Regions from separate parts of the Pseudoalteromonas sp. SG44-1 genome, predicted to be linked through region 2. Evidence: predicted binding sites of a transcription regulator. Region 2 holds the regulator's gene; the other holds the start of a gene.
The links. The regulator NrdR, encoded in region 2, represses ribonucleotide reductase genes. The targets are predictions, from matches to a motif close to AAACACNANATNTNGTGTTT.
Positions count from the first base shown of each region.

Region 1 (9,128 bases), on a different contig from region 2:
GGGCTTGGGTAACGTTACGAATAATATGTGTATATGAACGGCTATGGATTGTTTCACTAAATGCCCATGTTTCAATCCAGGTCTCAAGTTCTGGGATCGACACAATTGGCAGTAACGCAACATTAGGCGAGCGACCTTGCACACTATCAAGTAAGGTTTGATATTTTAAGTTACTTAAAAATATATGTTTTTCGTGATCAGGTAAGGCCTGAAAATCTAACCGATCTTTACTTACATCGACTTCTTCAGGACGCCAAAAAAACGATAGTTGTTTTTCAATTAGCTTTTCGAAAATAGGGTACTTCTGTTGATCATAACGCGATACGTTAACGGTTTGGCCGAAAAACATCGGTTCTTGTAGTTGGTTATTATGGTTTCGGCTAAAAGTAGTATAAGACATAAGATCACTCAAAAAACGAACAGGGCAAAGCGGGCGTATAGCCCGCTTCCAATTTATATTTATTACCGATTAGATTTTACACGCACCGCCTGCACAATCATCATCTTCCACTTCTGGTGTATCTTCTTGCATATCAGATGCACCATCACGGGTGTTATGGTAGTAAAGGGTTTTAACGCCAAGTTTGTAAGCACCCAGTAAATCTTGTAATAAGACCTTCATTGGTACTTTACCACCTTCAAACTTATTTGGATCGTAGTTAGTATTGGCAGAAATTGTTTGGTCAACAAACTTTTGCATAATACCCACTAATTCTAAATAACCTTTATTTGATGGGATATCCCACAATAATTCATAATTATTTTTAAGGCGTTCATACTCAGGTACAACTTGTTTTAAAATACCATCTTTACTGGCTTTAACACTGATATGACCACGTGGTGGTTCAATACCATTAGTTGCATTTGAAATTTGCGACGATGTCTCAGATGGCATCAACGCAGATAACGTTGAGTTACGCATACCATGCTCTTTGATATTGGCACGTAATGTATCCCAATCTAAATGCAATGGTTCATCACAAATTTTATCCAAATCACGTTTGTACGTATCGGTTGGCATAATACCTTGCGAATACGTTGTTTCGTTAAATTTAGGACATGCACCACGTTCTTTAGCCAGTTCATTTGAGGCTTTCATTAGGTAATACTGAATTGCTTCAAATGTTTTGTGAGTCAATGCATTGGCACTGCCATCAGAATAACGTTTGCCATTTTTAGCAAGGTAATATGCGTAGTTGATTACGCCTATTCCGAGTGTACGACGGCCCATAGTTGCATTATGTGCTGCTGGCACCGGGTAGTCTTGGAAATCCAGTAAGTTATCAAGTGCACGTACCGCAAGTTCTGCAAGCTCTTCAAGTTCATCCAGTGACTCAATCGCACCTAAGTTAAAGGCCGACAGCGTACACAGTGCAATTTCACCTTCTTCATCATTAACATTGTTAAGTGGTTTAGTTGGCAATGCAATTTCTAAACATAAGTTAGATTGGCGAATTGGTGCCACTTTAGCAATGAACGGGCTGTGTGTATTACAGTGGTCAACGTTTTGTAAATAGATGCGGCCAGTGCTAGCACGCTCTTGTGCAAACATTGAAAACAGCTCAATAGCTTTAATACGTTTTTTACGAATTGACTCGTCTTGTTCATATTGTACGTAAAGACGATCAAATTCATCTTGATCTTCAAAAAATGCATCATATAAACCAGGCACATCAGACGGGCTGAATAATGTGATGTAATCATCTTTGATCAAACGTGAGTACATTAGTTTATTAAACTGTACACCGTAATCTAAATGACGAACGCGGTTATCATCAACACCACGGTTGTTTTTAAGCACTAATAAGTTTTCAACTTCTAGATGCCAAAGTGGATAGAACAGGGTTGCTGCGCCACCACGGACACCACCTTGCGAACAACTTTTAACAGCCGTTTGAAAGTGCTTATAAAACGGGATACAACCGGTGTGGTATGCTTCACCATTGCGAATAGGGCTACCTAGTGCGCGAATACGACCAGCATTAATACCAATACCTGCACGTTGCGATACGTATTTTACAATCGCTGATGAGGTTGCATTAATTGAATCTAGGCTGTCACCGCATTCAATCAGTACACATGAACTGAATTGACGCGTAGGGGTACGAACTCCCGCCATAATAGGCGTAGGTAATGAAATTTTGAACAATGACACCGCATCGTAAAAACGCTTTATGTAGTCTAAACGCGTTTCTTTTGGGTAATCAGAGAACAAGCTGGCTGCAACTAAAATATATAAAAACTGTGCGCTTTCATAAATTTCACCCGTAACACGGTTTTGTACTAAATATTTACCTTCAAGCTGTTTAACAGCAGCATAGCTGAAGTTTAAATCACGTCCATGATCAAGGTATTCATCCAGTTGATCAATTTCTTGCTCTGTGTAGTCAGCTAGTAAGTGTGCATCGTAACGCTTATCTTCAACTAACTTAACGATATGATCATACAAGCGCGGTGGCTCAAATTGACCATAGGCTTTTTTACGCAAATGGAATACAGCTAAGCGGGCTGATAAATATTGATAATCAGGCGACTCTTTAGAGATCTGATCAGCGGCCGCTTTGATGATGGTTTCATGGATGTCTTCAGTACGAATACCATCATAAAACTGGATGTGCGATTTCAGCTCAACTTGTGAGACAGACACATTATTTAGACCTTCGGCGGCCCAAGCAATAACGCGATGGATCTTATCTAAATCAAGTGACTCTTTACGGCCGTCACGTTTGCTTACAGATAGCTGTTGGTTCATAGTTTTGCCTGTATTCCTTGGGATATAATATTTTTTAGTGACACATTTTTCTGAAAATAAATTTTTTATTGCAATAAAACTGTATTAGCGCGAATTTAATTGAATAACATTTAGCCACAACATCTGGTGTTCATCAAATTCTAGATCACAAGATAGTGTGGTATGCGATCATTTGCAAGGGGCATAAACGCCCCTAATTGTGGATAACGTTGGGATAACATGCTTGTGTTAGTAGCCATTAACCTTTGACCATCTGATTAAAATGAAATTTATAAAAATCAACTGATGATCGATTAAATTTACGCATTTTAAAAATAAATTTTGGCTGCTTTTTTTATCAACAAACAATGTGCAAAAAGTAACACGATCACAATATGTAGTGGTTAAAATTTAACATGGCACTATATATGGTTAAATGCATCAATAGGTGATTGCCAATTAAAATCGGCTTGCCAACTCAATGCCTCAGCTTCACTAGGGATGTAGCCCCACAACGCAGCAGCGCTGTGCATGTTTGCAGCCTTGGCTGCAATTATGTCACGCTGCGCATCACCGATATACAAACAACGATTCGGATCAACATCTAACAGTTGGGCTGTATGCAGTAAAGGTAAAGGAGATGGTTTAGCGATATCGAGGGTGTCACCACTGACAATTGCTTGTGCATCTTTGAGTTCAGCAATTGCAGCAACTAATGGAATAGTCAAAAACTCAGGTTTATTAGTCATGATCCCCCATTTGATCTGTTGTTGATCAAGTGCGATTAATAATTGTGCAATTCCAGTAAAGCATTGACTATGGGTGGCAATATTATCTGCGTAGGCCGTTAATAGCTGCTGGCGTAAGTCAGCTTGATTTGGGTGATCGTGCCATTGCTGACCAAATCCAGCTGCAAGCAGCGCCATTGCACCGTTAGAAGCTGCAGGACGATATATATCAGCGGTTACTAATGGTTGGTTATGATCAGCGAGTACGTAATTTAGCGCAGCCCCTAAATCATCTGCGGTATCGAGTAATGTACCGTCTAAATCAAAAATAAAGGCGTCGTAATCAATTGCGGGGGTTGCTGTGTTAAAACCAGCCATTACGCTAGTTTCTCAAAATGCAGAATATAATTAACGCTTACATCGGTATTTAAGCTGTACTGCTTTGATAAAGGGTTATAACTCAATCCCGCACTAGCACGTACTTTGAGGCCTGCTTGTTCTGCCCATGCAATGAGTTGTGCTGGTTTGATAAACTTTTTGTGATCATGGGTTCCATCAGGCACCATCTTCAATAATTTTTCTGCCCCGATAATTGCGTACAAATATGCTTTTGGGGTTTTGTTTAATGTAGAGAAAAATACATCAGCACCAGGTTTCGCTAATTCTGCTACTGCATGAATGATAGATGCAGGGTCTGGCACATGCTCTAACATTTCCATACAAGTAATAGTATCAAAGCGGGCAGGGTGTTCGCTGGCATACTGTTCGGCAGGTATTTTTATATAGTCAACGTTTACACCGGTTTCTAAACTGTGCAGTTTCGCAACGGTTAACGGCTCTTGACCCATATCAATACCAGTCACATGTGCGCCCATTCGCGCCATACTTTCACTCAATATACCGCCACCACAGCCGACATCGAGTGTTTCTTTGTCGAATAAGCCTTTGGCCTTGTCGGCAATAAAATCTAATCTTAATGGATTAATTTCATGAAGGGGTTTAAATTCGCCTTCACGATCCCACCAACGCTCAGCGATGGCTTCAAACTTTGCAATTTCTGCACTATCTACATTTTGATGTTCGGTCATAAAAAACTTCCTCGTCAATCTCAGGCCATTATATAGGGGTAAATTAATAAATCGCAAAGATTTAGCGCCTGTAAATCTAAATTAATTGTGGTAGCATGACTTGGTAATAATAACTAAATCCCCGCAAGCGCCCATATGTGGCACTTTCGTGGGTCAATACTGAAGGAATGTGATATCAAATGACTGATTTCGCCAATGAAATTCTGCCAGTCAATATTGAAGACGAGTTAAAAAACTCCTATTTAGATTACGCAATGAGCGTAATAGTAGGACGAGCACTACCAGACGTACGTGATGGTTTAAAACCTGTTCACCGCCGCGTTTTGTTTGCTATGAACGAGCTTAATAATGATTGGAATAAGCCTTACAAAAAATCAGCCCGTGTGGTTGGTGATGTAATTGGTAAATACCATCCCCATGGCGACAGTGCGGTGTATGACACAATCGTACGTATGGCCCAGCCATTCTCTTTACGTTATATGTTAGTTGACGGCCAAGGTAACTTTGGTTCAGTTGATGGTGACTCAGCAGCAGCAATGCGTTATACCGAAGTCCGTATGGCGAAAATGTCTCATGAGCTTTTGGCTGATCTTGAAAAAGAGACTGTTGATTTTGTACCTAACTATGATGGTACAGAGCAAATTCCTGACGTATTACCGACCAAAGTTCCTAACTTATTAGTGAACGGTTCATCGGGTATTGCGGTAGGTATGGCGACAAACATTCCTCCTCATAACTTAACTGAAGTTGTGAATGGCTGTTTAGCACTTATTCAAAACCCTGAATTAACCATTCATGAACTAATGGATTATATTCCGGGCCCAGATTTTCCAACTGCGGCAATTATCAACGGTAAAAAAGGCATTGAACAAGCCTATTTAACTGGCCGTGGCAAAGTGTACATGCGTGCACGTGCGGAAATTGAAGTTGACGAAAAAACCCATCGTGAAACGATCATCGTTCACGAGATCCCTTATCAAGTAAATAAAGCCCGCTTAATCGAAAAGATTGCTGAGCTTGTTAAAGATAAGAAGATTGAAGGCATTAGTGCATTACGTGATGAATCAGATAAAGACGGTATGCGTATCGTTATCGAGATCAAACGTGGTGACGTAGGCGAAGTGATCTTAAACAACCTTTATGCACAAACTCAGTTACAAACTGTGTTTGGTATGAACATGGTTGCGTTGATCAATAACCAGCCTAAGTGTTTCAACTTAAAAGAAATGCTTGAAGAATTCATCATTCACCGCCGTGAAGTAGTGACCCGTCGTACGGTATTTGACCTACGTAAAGCCCGCGATCGTGCACACATGCTTGAAGGCTTAGCAATTGCACTTGCTAACATTGACCCAATTATCGAGCTTATTCGTAACTCACCAACGCCAGCTGAAGCTAAAGTAGCACTTGCTAGCCGTCCGTGGGAATTAGGTAATGTGAAAGCCATGCTTGAAAAAGCCGGTGAAGCAAATGTTGCCCGTCCAGATTGGTTAGCGGATGACTTAGGCATTCGTGATGGTCAGTATTATATTTCTGAGCAACAAGCCCAAGCAATTCTAGATTTACGCTTACACAAGCTTACTGGTCTTGAACATGAAAAGATTCTAAGCGAATACCAAACGTTATTAGATTTAATTGCCGAGCTTTTATATATTCTTGCTAATCCTGAGCGTTTAATGGAAGTTATCCGCGATGAGTTAGTTGAAATTAAAGAGCAATACGGCGACGAACGTCGTACTGAAATTAATGCCGCGGCTCATGATATTAGTCTTGAAGACTTGATCACTGAAGAAGACGTGGTAGTAACCCTATCTCACGAAGGGTATGTGAAGTATCAGCCATTGTCTGATTACGAAGCACAGCGCCGTGGTGGTAAAGGTAAATCAGCAACCAAGATGAAAGATGAAGATTTCATTGAACGTCTACTAGTTGCTAATACTCACGACACGATTCTTTGTTTCTCAACGGCGGGTCGCTTATATTGGCTTAAAGTGTATCAATTACCACTTGCCAGTCGTGCAGCCCGTGGTAAGCCAATTGTAAACTTATTGCCGCTTGAAGCAGACGAACGTATTACGGCTATCTTGCCAGTACGTGAGTATGAAGAAAATAAATACATCTTTATGGCAACTGCATTTGGTACCGTGAAGAAAACACCATTGACTGCGTATAGCCGTCAACGTGCTAGCGGTATTATTGCCGTTAATTTAAATGACGGTGATAGCTTGATTGGTGTAGATATCACTGATGGTAGCAACGAAATCATGTTGTTTACTGATGCTGGTAAAGTTGTTCGCTTTAAAGAAGCAGAAGAATCACCTGTTTTAGATGAAAATGGCAACCCAGTACTTGATGAAAACGGTAACCCGGAAATCAAGTTCAAGGGTGTTCGTCAGATGGGCCGAACTGCAACAGGTGTTCGTGGTATTAAGATGCCTGAAGGGCAACGTGTTGTATCATTAATTGTACCTAAGACGAATGGTGCTATCTTAACCGTGACAGAAAACGGCTACGGTAAGCGTACATTGCTCAGTGACTACCCTGCTAAGAGTCGTGCGACTCAAGGTGTGGTATCAATCAAAGTAAGTGAGCGTAACGGTGCTGTAGTTGGTGCTGTACAAGTTGACGATAACGATGAAATCATGATTATCTCTAATCGAGGTACTCTGGTGCGAACTCGCGTTAATGAAGTTTCTACCGTTGGGCGAAATACCCAAGGTGTTATTTTGATAAGAACTATTGACGAAGAGCAAGTAGTTGGTTTACAACGTATCGAAGAGATCGAAATCGATGAGCTTAACGCTATTATCGAAGGTGAAAGCGTTGAACTAGTCGACACTGTTAATGATGACGCTGGGGATAATCCTCCAGAGGCATAACATTAATCATTAAAGCGGCTTCGGCCGCTTTTTTTTACTATAAAAATCAAAAAAATTAATTGTTAAAATTAGCAATTAAAAACAATTGTTAAATTACTGGAATGAGGAAAGGTAATGAGTATATATAATTTTTGTGCTGGGCCTGCAATGTTACCGCCAGCTGTGATGGAAAAAGCACAAAAAGAATTTCTTGATTGGCAAGATTTAGGTGTATCGGTGATGGAGATCAGTCACCGTAGTAAAGAATTTTTAGCATTAACGGCACAATGTGAAGCAAGCTTACGCCGGTTAATGAATATCAGCGATGAATTTGAAGTGCTGTTTATGCATGGCGGTGGTCGAGGCCAATTTGCTGCAGTGCCACTGAACCTGCACCAAGCAGGTAAAGACGCCGTATATTGTGAAAATGGTGTGTGGTCTAAAGGTGCGGTTGACGAAGCGGTTAAATTTACTACCGTCACTGAGCTTGATGTCCGTAATGACACAAATGAGCAATTTTCTATCAAACCAGTTAGTGAGTGGCAATTTCCAGCCGATCCTTCATACATCCACTATTGCCCAAATGAAACCATTGATGGCATTGAAGTGTTTGATGTACCAAGTCACCCAACAGCGCCGATCGTTGCAGACATGTCATCAACTATTTTATCGCGTGAGTTTGATGTTGATCAGTTTGATTTAATTTACGCTGGTGCACAAAAGAATATTGGTCCATCAGGCCTTGCCATTGTGATCATTCGTAAAACGTTGCTTGAGCGTGAAGGGGTTGCAAAGCCAGGTATATTTGATTACGCACTCGAAGTAAAACAAGGCAGCATGTATAACACGCCACCTACGTTTGCTTGGTATTTAGCGGCAGAAGTATTTGACTGGCTTGAGCAAAACGGTGGTGTTAAAGCCATGGAACAGCAAAATATAGCAAAAGCCGAACTGCTGTATGGCTTTATTGATGAATCACCGTTTTATAGTAATAAGGTTGCTAAGCATTGTCGTTCACGTATGAATGTGCCTTTTTGGCTCAATGATGAAAGCTTAAATGCACAGTTTTTAGCTCAAGCAAAAGAAGCTGGCTTACTTGCACTTGAAGGTCACCGTATTGTTGGCGGTATGCGTGCGAGTATTTACAACGCCATGCCACTTGCCGGTGTACAAGCGTTAGTTGACTTTATGGCGAAATTTGCCAAGGAGCACAGTTAATGGAGCAGTTACGCTTAGAGCCAATCAATCTAGTAAATGGCAGTGTTACCTTACCTGGCTCAAAAAGTTTATCAAATCGTATTTTATTGTTAGCGGCACTTGCGCAAGGCACAACGGTTGTAGAAAACTTATTAGACAGTGATGATATTCGTCATATGCTTGGTGCATTAAAATTATTGGGCGTTGATGTCAGTCTTAATGATGATAAAACTGTAGCCACTGTAAAAGGTGTTGGCGGGCAGTTTTTAACTCCAGCTGAGCCACTGTTTTTAGGTAATGCAGGCACCGCGTATCGCCCACTGACAGCGGTATTAGCCGCTGTGAAGGGAAACTATGAACTAATTGGCGAGCCACGTATGGAGGAACGTCCAATTGGTCACCTAGTTGATGCATTACAAGCGCTCGGTGGGGATGTTAGTTATTTAAAAAATAAAGACTATCCGCCACTTAAAATTGTTGGTGGGCAAATTAATGGCGGCAACGTTGCAATTGATGGCAGTATTTC
Region 1 covers NZ_JACJEW010000002.1:55,790-64,917, reverse strand. Annotated here, with positions in the region: gene nrdB (class Ia ribonucleoside-diphosphate reductase subunit beta) at 1-400, opposite strand, end outside; gene nrdA (class 1a ribonucleoside-diphosphate reductase subunit alpha) at 470-2,752, opposite strand; gene H5187_RS01330 (HAD family hydrolase) at 3,154-3,837, opposite strand; gene ubiG (bifunctional 2-polyprenyl-6-hydroxyphenol methylase/3-demethylubiquinol 3-O-methyltransferase UbiG) at 3,837-4,547, opposite strand; gene gyrA (DNA topoisomerase (ATP-hydrolyzing) subunit A) at 4,727-7,426, shown strand; gene serC (3-phosphoserine/phosphohydroxythreonine transaminase) at 7,541-8,623, shown strand; gene aroA (3-phosphoshikimate 1-carboxyvinyltransferase) at 8,623-9,128, shown strand, end outside.
Region 1: nrdA (class 1a ribonucleoside-diphosphate reductase subunit alpha) is a predicted target of NrdR. The motif match lies at 2,865-2,884, and genes of this name have one in related genera.

Region 2 (9,128 bases):
TTGCCAAAGCTTAAAAGCAGCCGTAGAAGCTGAATATGGTAGTGTTCAAAACTGGCCTGATTTAAACGAACTGCAAAATAAGCTAGCGGGTGTCAAACTCATCCAATGTTGTCCAGATCAAGTGCGTGCTTATGTTATTAGTTTTGGTGAGCGCATCAGTGTATCACTGATGCAGTGTTTATTAAGCTCACATAACGCCCACTACCTCGAAGCAACCGATTGCATTGTATCAACTAATGGTCATATTGATGCGGAAGCTGATCTAGTGGCGAGTAAAATTCGTTTTCAAACGGCTTTAAAAGCTAATCCTGCGACTATTTATATTATGCCTGGCTTTACAGCTAGCAACGAACAAGGCCAGCTAACTACACTGGGACGTAATGGCTCAGATTATTCAGCCGCAATTGCAGCAGCGTGTTTAGAAGCGCAAGTATGTCAAATTTGGACTGACGTTGATGGTGTGTACAGTGCTGATCCGCGTTATATCAAAAAAGCCTCTAAAGTTGATTTTTTATCATATAAAGAAGCGATGGAGCTTTCTTACTTTGGTGCCAAAGTTCTCCATCCTAAAACAATTCTACCGTGCGCTAAAGCTGGCGTGCCGTGTGAAATTAAAAATACCCATAATCCGGATGCACAAGGATCACTGATCAGTAATGATAATGTGTCATCGGAGCCGGTAAAAGCGTTATCTAGTTTACAAAATCTTGCGATGCTAACGGTTTCAGGCCCCGGCATGAAAGGTAAAGTAGGCATGGCATCAAAAGTTTTTAATGCCCTTGCTCACGATAATGTTTCGATTGTACTGATCACTCAATCGTCATGTGAATTTAGTATCAGCTTCTGTGTCCATGAATCAGATTTGCCATTGGCTCTTGAGGCATTGCAAACTGCGTTTGAGCTTGAATCACAGGCGGGACTAATTGAACCTGTACAAGTGCAGCGTAATTTAGCAATCGTTACTTTAGTGGGTGATAATATGCGCGCTCATAAAGGCTTAGCTGCTAAATTTTTCGCATCACTCGCCCAAGCACAAGTTAACATTGTCGCTATTGCCCAGGATTCAACTGAAAGTGCAATTTCAGCAGTGATTGACGGCGAGCTGTGTAATGATGCTGTAAAAGTGTGTCACGAAAATTTCTTCACTCATATCCCATCAATTGATGTATTTTTATTAGGCTGTGGTTTAGTTGGCCAAGAACTTATTAAGCAGTTAGAGCGTCAGCAAGCATGGCTTGAAAAACGTAATATCAAACTAAACTTATATGGTGTTGCTAATTCACGTCAATTACATCTTGATAGCGAAGGAATTGCTTTTGACGATTGGCAGCAAAAGTTGGCAGCATCAGAACAACCGTTTGACCTCAAACTGGTTGAACAATTTGTTAGGCAAAATCATTTAATCAATCCAGTACTAGTTGATTGTACGTCTTCAGATGTTTTAGCGGCTCAGTATGTAGACTTTTTGAATGCCGGTTTCCACGTTGTGGCTGCAAATAAAAAAGCCAATACAAGTTCATATGCTTATTACCAAGATTTAATTACAGCAACGCAAAAAAATAATCGTAAGTTTTTATACGAAACAAATGTCGGTGCAGGTCTTCCTGTAATCGATAACTTACAGTCACTGTTTGGTGCTGGCGATGAGTTACTTGAATTTAGCGGAATTTTATCCGGTTCATTGTCATATATGTTTGGCGCATTGCAAGATGGTTTATCACTGTCTGAGGCAACCATTAAAGCCAAAGAAAGTGGTTTTACTGAGCCAGATCCACGTGATGATTTATCGGGCACTGATGTCGCGCGTAAGTTATTAATTATTGCCCGCGAAGCAGGTATGAAATTAGAGTTGAGCGATATCGAAGTTGAATCAGTGCTTCCTCCGGGTTTTGCCCAAGGTGATAACGTTGACGAATTTATGGCTAAATTGCCAAGTTTAGATGCTGCGTTTAATGACCGTATTCAAAGTGCCGCAAGTGAAGGCAAAGTGTTGCGTTATGTCGGTACTATCAAACAAGGCCACTGCAAAGTAGGTATTGAAGCGGTAGATGAAAAGCATGCTCTGGCTGTTATTCGTGATGGCGAAAATGCCTTAGCAATTTTGAGTGCATACTATCAACCACGTCCATTTGTTATTCGTGGTTATGGTGCCGGCTCAGCAGTGACTGCGGCCGGGGTATTTGCTGACATTTTAAAAACGTTATCGCGCTAGGAGAGTATAATGATCGAAGTATATGCTCCAGCCTCAATCGGTAATTTTGCAGTTGGTTTTGATGCCTTAGGTGCTGCGCTTGCTCCTATTGATGGCACGTTATTAGGTGATGTTGTTGCGGTAAGTCCTAGCGAGCTTGACGAATTTATATGCTCTGGCGATTACGCAGATAAACTACCAAGCGATGCCAGTGAAAATTTAGCGTATCAGTGTTTAGTGAATTTTCGTGAACATGTAGCGCCAACCATGCCAAGCGTTAAACTGGAATTAAAAAAGAACTTACCAATTGGCTCGGGTCTTGGTTCAAGTGCTTGCTCTGTAGTAGCCACATTTGCGGCGCTGGATCAGTTTGCAGGTACTGCACTGAGCCAAGTGCAGTTAATTGAATTAATGGCTGATTTTGAAGCGATTGTCAGTGGCGGTCGTCATTACGACAATATCACTCCGTGTTACTTGGGTGGTTTGCAGCTTACTGGTGATTTAATTCCAAATAAATCAATTGCTTTACCGGTTGATGAGCGTTGGTATTACGTAGCGGCTTTTCCTGGTTTTTCACTTAATACCGCTAAAGCGCGTTCAGTGTTACCAAAACAGCTAAGTATGCATGCGAGCGTTGAATTTGCGCAGCGCTTATCAGCGTTTAGTACTTTATTGTTAACTAGCCGATTTGATGAAGCACTCTCAATCATGAGTGATGAAATAGCGGAGCCGCATCGTGCGCCACTGATCAACGGTTTTAGTGAAGCTAAAGCGGCGCTGCCAGAGTTTGGTGCTGAGATTGTCAGTATCTCAGGTGCTGGTCCTACATTATTTACCGTGTGCAAAACGCTTGAAGCTGCACAGCAATGCGCACAGTGGCTTGAACAAAACTATATTAATGAGCAAGGCTTCTGCCACATTTGTAAACTCGATAACGCCGGCACGCGTCAGCTATAAGAATTTAAGGAACTAATAATGCAATTACATAATTTAAAAGATGATTCTCAAAAAGTGTCGTTTGTTGAAGCGGTTAAAACAGGTTTAGGACGTAATCAAGGAGTATTTTTCCCTGAATCGCTCGCGCCTTTAGCTGATGTTGATAGTTTACTCGATATGGACTTTGTTACTCGTAGCAGTAAGATTTTATCGCATTTGATTGGTGATGAATTACCTGCTGATACGGTTGCACAAATGGTGCAAAATGCCTTTAACTTTCCTGTTAAATTAGTTGAAGTTGAAGACAATATTTATTGTTTAGAGTTGTTCCATGGGCCAACGCTTGCATTCAAAGACTTTGGCGGTCGCTTTATGGCTGAGTGCTTGGCACAATTTAGCCAAGGTGAAAAAACCACAATACTCACAGCAACCTCAGGGGACACTGGGGCAGCTGTTGCGCATGCGTTCTATAACAAGCCAAATATTGATGTGGTTATCCTGTTTCCAAAAGGTAAAATCTCATTAGCACAGCAAAAATTGTTTACTACTTTGGGTAATAATATCCATTGCTACGCTGTAGATGGTAGCTTTGATGATTGCCAAGCGATGGTTAAAAATGCCTTTTTAGATGATGAAGTTAAATCTCGCTTAGGTTTAAATTCAGCTAATTCTATCAATATAAGTCGCCTTGTTGCACAAGTATGTTATTACTTTGAAGCAATAGCGCAATTACCAAAAGAGCAGCGCGCCAAAGCACATATCTCAATACCTAGTGGTAACTTTGGTAATGTATGTGCGGCGATGATCGGTGCGGTGATTGGTTTACCGGTCGCTAAACTTAGCGCTACAACCAATCAAAATGACACTGTACCGCGCTTTATCCTTGATAAAAACTGGGCGCCTAATGCCACAATCGAGTCATTGTCTAATGCCATGGATGTGAGTAAACCTAATAATTGGCCACGTGTACAAACCATGCTTGATAACAAATGGTTTAGTTATGATGATTTTTATTCAACTAGTGTTGATGAAAATGATACCCAAGCAGTGATGAAAAAAATTCATCAAACAGGCTATGTTGCAGAACCACATACAGCGATTGCTTATCAGGGCCTAAAAGCTAACTTAGCAACTGATTCTGCTGGTATTTTTCTGGCAACAGCGCATCCGGCTAAGTTTAAAGAAAGTGTTGAAGAGATTTTAAATATTGAACTTGAAATGCCAAAACCACTAGCTGATGCATTAGCTAAACCATGCTTAGCCGAGGATATCGCAGATGATTACGATATCCTGCGTGAAATATTATTAGCTAAACTAGGTTAGTTTTTACCCGCTAAGTAAAACTAAAAATAAACGGCATATGTGAAAGCAATGTCGTTTTTTATTGCTTTAAATTGTACTTAATAGCAGTAATGGAAAATTAAACTATTGAACGTGAACGGCGGTTTAGCACTCGTAAACAAAAAATTAAAATGGCTATAAGGCAGATCATAATCCCTGCAAGTATAACTAATTCATTCGCTACCCAATGGATTAGGAGTAATCCGCACATAAATAAAATAAATGGTTTAAATTCATAATAATAAAAGTGTTTGTTAACTTTAATGCGATTTACTTTATGATCTTTACGCCGTGAATTTGAGCGTAATCGCCAAATATTGGCACCATTGAAGAATAAAAAAATACCAATGGCTGTTGGTAAAACAGTGCTGAAAAGTAAAATGCAAAGTCCGCCAACAATGACATAACAATAAGGAATTGATTCGTAGATAGGTTTAGCTAGCATAGTAAATTAGTTCATCATCCATGATTACATTGGTATCATAATAGTGTAAACAATCGCGAATGCAACAGATTAAGGTATAAATAATGTAAATGTTATTTGCTTTTATTCATTAAAATTTCTGATGCTTTAATAAAAAAATATCATTACAAAAACACTGTGAATTAAATTCAATCCCTGTTTAAATATGTTCATCTTTACACCATAGGCAAATTGACGTTTTCAGCGTATAATTCAGCCTTCAAAATACCATACACGTTGCCCTAGGAGCCCCCATGTTAGAACGTAGCATGAATATTTCGGATTTCGATCCAGAGTTATTTGAAGCAATCACTAAAGAGACTGCTCGCCAAGAAGAACACATCGAGCTTATCGCATCTGAGAACTACTGTAGCCCACGCGTACTAGAAGCGCAGGGTTCACAGCTAACAAACAAATATGCTGAAGGTTATCCGGGCAAGCGTTACTACGGTGGTTGTGAGCATGTTGACGTGGTTGAACAACTAGCGATTGACCGTGCAAACGAATTGTTTGGTTCAGATTATGCTAACGTTCAGCCTCACGCAGGTTCACAAGCAAATGCTGCTGTGTTCTTAGCTTTATTAGATGCTGGCGATACAGTGTTAGGTATGAGCTTAGCTCATGGTGGTCACTTAACGCATGGTTCACATGTAAGCTTCTCTGGTAAGCTTTATAACGCAATCCAATACGGACTTGACGAAGCGACTGGCGAGATTGATTACGCACAAGTTGAAGCACTTGCACTTGAGCACAAACCAAAAATGATCATCGGTGGTTTCTCAGCATACTCAGGTATTGTTGATTGGGCTAAATTCCGTGAAATCGCTGACAAAGTAGGCGCTTACTTGTTTGTTGATATGGCTCACGTTGCAGGTCTTATTGCTGCTGGTGTTTACCCAAGCCCAGTACCACATGCACACGTTGTTACTACAACTACGCATAAGACATTAGCTGGCCCTCGTGGTGGTTTGATTATTTCTGCTTGTGGCGACGAAGCTATTTATAAAAAGCTTAACAGTGCAGTATTCCCTGGTGGTCAAGGTGGTCCTTTATGTCACATTATCGCTGCCAAAGCAGTGGCATTTAAAGAAGCATTACAACCAGAGTTTAAAGTATACCAAACTCAAGTTGTGAAAAATGCTAAAGCTATGGTTGCAGTAATGCAAGAGCGCGGTTATAAGATCGTATCTGATAAAACAGAAAACCACTTGTTCTTACTTGATCTAATTGATAAAGACATCACTGGTAAAGACGCAGATGCGGCTTTAGGTAATGCTAATATCACCGTAAATAAAAACTCAGTACCAAATGACCCACGTTCACCGTTTGTAACGTCTGGTTTACGTATTGGTTCACCGGCAATCACACGCCGTGGTTTTAAAGAAGCAGAGTCTAAAGAGCTTGCTGGCTGGATCTGTGACGTACTAGACAACATCAACGATGAGTCAGTACAAGCACAAGTAAAAGAGAAAGTTAAAGCAATCTGTAAAAAATTACCTGTTTACGCTTAATTGAGTTACAAACAGTAATTTAGATCACAATAGCTTAGTTTTTTGCTATTATAAAGGCCGCCTAAAAGCGGCCTTTTTTGTTTTTAACGGAAGCTGATACCTATGCATTGTCCATTTTGCACCGCAAAAGATACCAAAGTGATTGACTCGCGTTTAGTGGGAGGTGGCCACCAAGTAAGGCGACGCCGTGAATGCAATGAATGTCATGAACGCTTTACTACCTTTGAAGGCGCAGAACTTGTAATGCCTCGGGTGATCAAACAAGACGGTAGCCGTGAACCTTTCAATGAAGATAAACTCCTTAATGGTCTACACCGTGCATTAGAAAAACGCCCCGTCAGTACCGAGCAAGTTGATGAAGTGGTCAATATTATTAAATCGCAATTACGTGCCACCGGCGAGCGTGAGATTTCCAGTCACCTGATTGGCGAATGCATTATGGAAGCGCTGAAAAAACTCGATAAAGTCGCTTACGTCAGATTTGCATCGGTATACCGTTCATTCGAAGATATTCGTGAATTTGGTGAAGAAATTGCCCGTTTGGGAGAGTGATATGAACCAATATCAGTTTAGCGAACAAGATTTCTCTTATATGACCCGAGCGATTGAGCTTGCCAAACAAGGATGCTTTACTACCACCCCAAACCCAAACGTTGGCTGTGTATTAGTAAAAAATGACGTTATTGTTGGTGAAGGTTTTCATCAAGTTGCCGGCCAAGGCCATGCTGAAGTGAATGCATTAGCAATGGCGGGTAGCCAAGCCTTTGGTGCAACTGCTTATGTCACGCTTGAACCTTGTAGCCATTTTGGTCGCACACCGCCGTGTGCCGAAGGTTTAAAAGCTGCTGGCGTGGTAAAAGTAATTGCTGCTATGGTTGATCCAAACCCGCAGGTGGCCGGTAAAGGTTTAGCTATTTTAGCGGACGCGGGCATTGAGGTTGCGTCAGGTTTGTTAGAACAACAAGCAAGGCTGTTAAACCGTGGCTTTTTAAAGCGCATGGAGCAAGGTATGCCATTTATTACCTGCAAAATGGCCGCAAGCCTTGATGGTAAAACGGCACTTAAAAACGGTCAAAGTAAGTGGATAACTGGCCCTAAGGCTCGCCAAGATGTGCAACTACAGCGCGCACAAAGCTGCGCTATTTTAACCGGCGCGGACACAGTATTAGTTGATAATGCAAAACTCAATGTTCGTGTTGATGAGCTGCCAGAGCCGTTACCAACGCAATTACCTGTACGCCAACCTGTACGTATTATTATTGATTCACAAAATCGTTTAACACCTGAGCTAGCATTATTTAGCATTGCCAGTGAAGTAATTATTATTACCACTGAACTTGATAAATCACAGCAATGGCCTCATTACGTAAGCCATATTGTAGTACCAGAAAAAAATAATAAAGTTGATTTAGTGGCTGCCATGAAACTTCTAGCGCAGCAACAGTTTAATCATATTTGGTTAGAGGCAGGGGCAACCTTAGCGGGCCAAATGACTGAATGTAATTTAATTGATGAATATATTGTTTATCTGGCGCCGAAGTTGTTAGGGAATGACGGCAAAAGCTTACTAAACTTTACAGAGCTGACAAGTATGCAAGACGTTGTTAATTTATCAATTAATGAGTGTGTGTGTATCGGTGACGATATTCGTATCACGGCGACACCACGCAAAGCCTCATCTAAACCAAATAATTAAAGAGTAACCACTATGTTTACTGGGATCATCGAAGCGACGGGCACTATTAGCGAGTTACAACAAAAGCAAGGCGATTTAGCTATCCGCATTAAAAGTAATAACCTTGATATGGCCGATGTAAATTTAGGCGATAGCATTGCAACTAATGGGGTTTGCTTAACGGTTGTGGCCAAGCACAGTGATGGATTTAGCGCTGACTTATCAAATGAGACGATCAGTTTAACGGGATTTGCTCACTATAAACAAGGGCAAACTGTAAACCTTGAGAAAGCCATGCAGCCAGTATCTCGTTTAGGTGGTCACTTAGTTTCAGGGCATGTTGATGGCATCGCGACTATTACCGCAATTACGCCTAATGCGCGTGCCGTTGAGTACTGGTTAAGCACCGATGTAGAACTAATGAAATATATTCCTTATAAAGGCTCGGTATGCATTGATGGTATTAGCCTAACAGTAAATGCAGTAGCAGATAATAAATTTAAACTGACAATTGTGCCGCACACTAGTGAGCAAACAACTATTGCTGATTTTAAAGTAGGCACGCAAGTGAACTTAGAAGTAGATCAAATCGCGCGTTATTTAGAGCGTTTGATCAAAGGGGCAGAGCAGCCAGCTAGTTCAGATATTTCGATGAGTTTACTCGCCCAAGCCGGTTTTATTAAATAAACGCACTCCACAACTTACACGAGCAGATTATGAATTTACACAGCGCACAAGAAATTATTGATGACATTAAAGCCGGTAAAATGGTTATTTTAATGGATGATGAAGACAGAGAAAATGAAGGCGATTTAATTATCGCAGCCGAGCACATTAGTGCTGAAGCGATCAATTTTATGGCCACTCATGGTCGCGGCTTAATTTGCCTAACAATGACTCAAGAGCGCTGTGAGCAACTTGATTTACCATTAATGGTAAAAAACAATGGTGCGGCATTTTCGACTAACTTTACGATGTCGATTGAAGCATCGAAAGGTGTGACTACGGGGA
Region 2 covers NZ_JACJEW010000021.1:19,798-28,925, reverse strand. Annotated here, with positions in the region: gene thrA (bifunctional aspartate kinase/homoserine dehydrogenase I) at 1-2,212, shown strand, start outside; gene thrB (homoserine kinase) at 2,222-3,148, shown strand; gene thrC (threonine synthase) at 3,167-4,450, shown strand; gene glyA (serine hydroxymethyltransferase) at 5,186-6,442, shown strand; gene nrdR (transcriptional regulator NrdR) at 6,545-6,994, shown strand; gene ribD (bifunctional diaminohydroxyphosphoribosylaminopyrimidine deaminase/5-amino-6-(5-phosphoribosylamino)uracil reductase RibD) at 6,996-8,138, shown strand; gene H5187_RS11385 (riboflavin synthase) at 8,151-8,804, shown strand; gene ribBA (bifunctional 3,4-dihydroxy-2-butanone-4-phosphate synthase/GTP cyclohydrolase II) at 8,834-9,128, shown strand, end outside.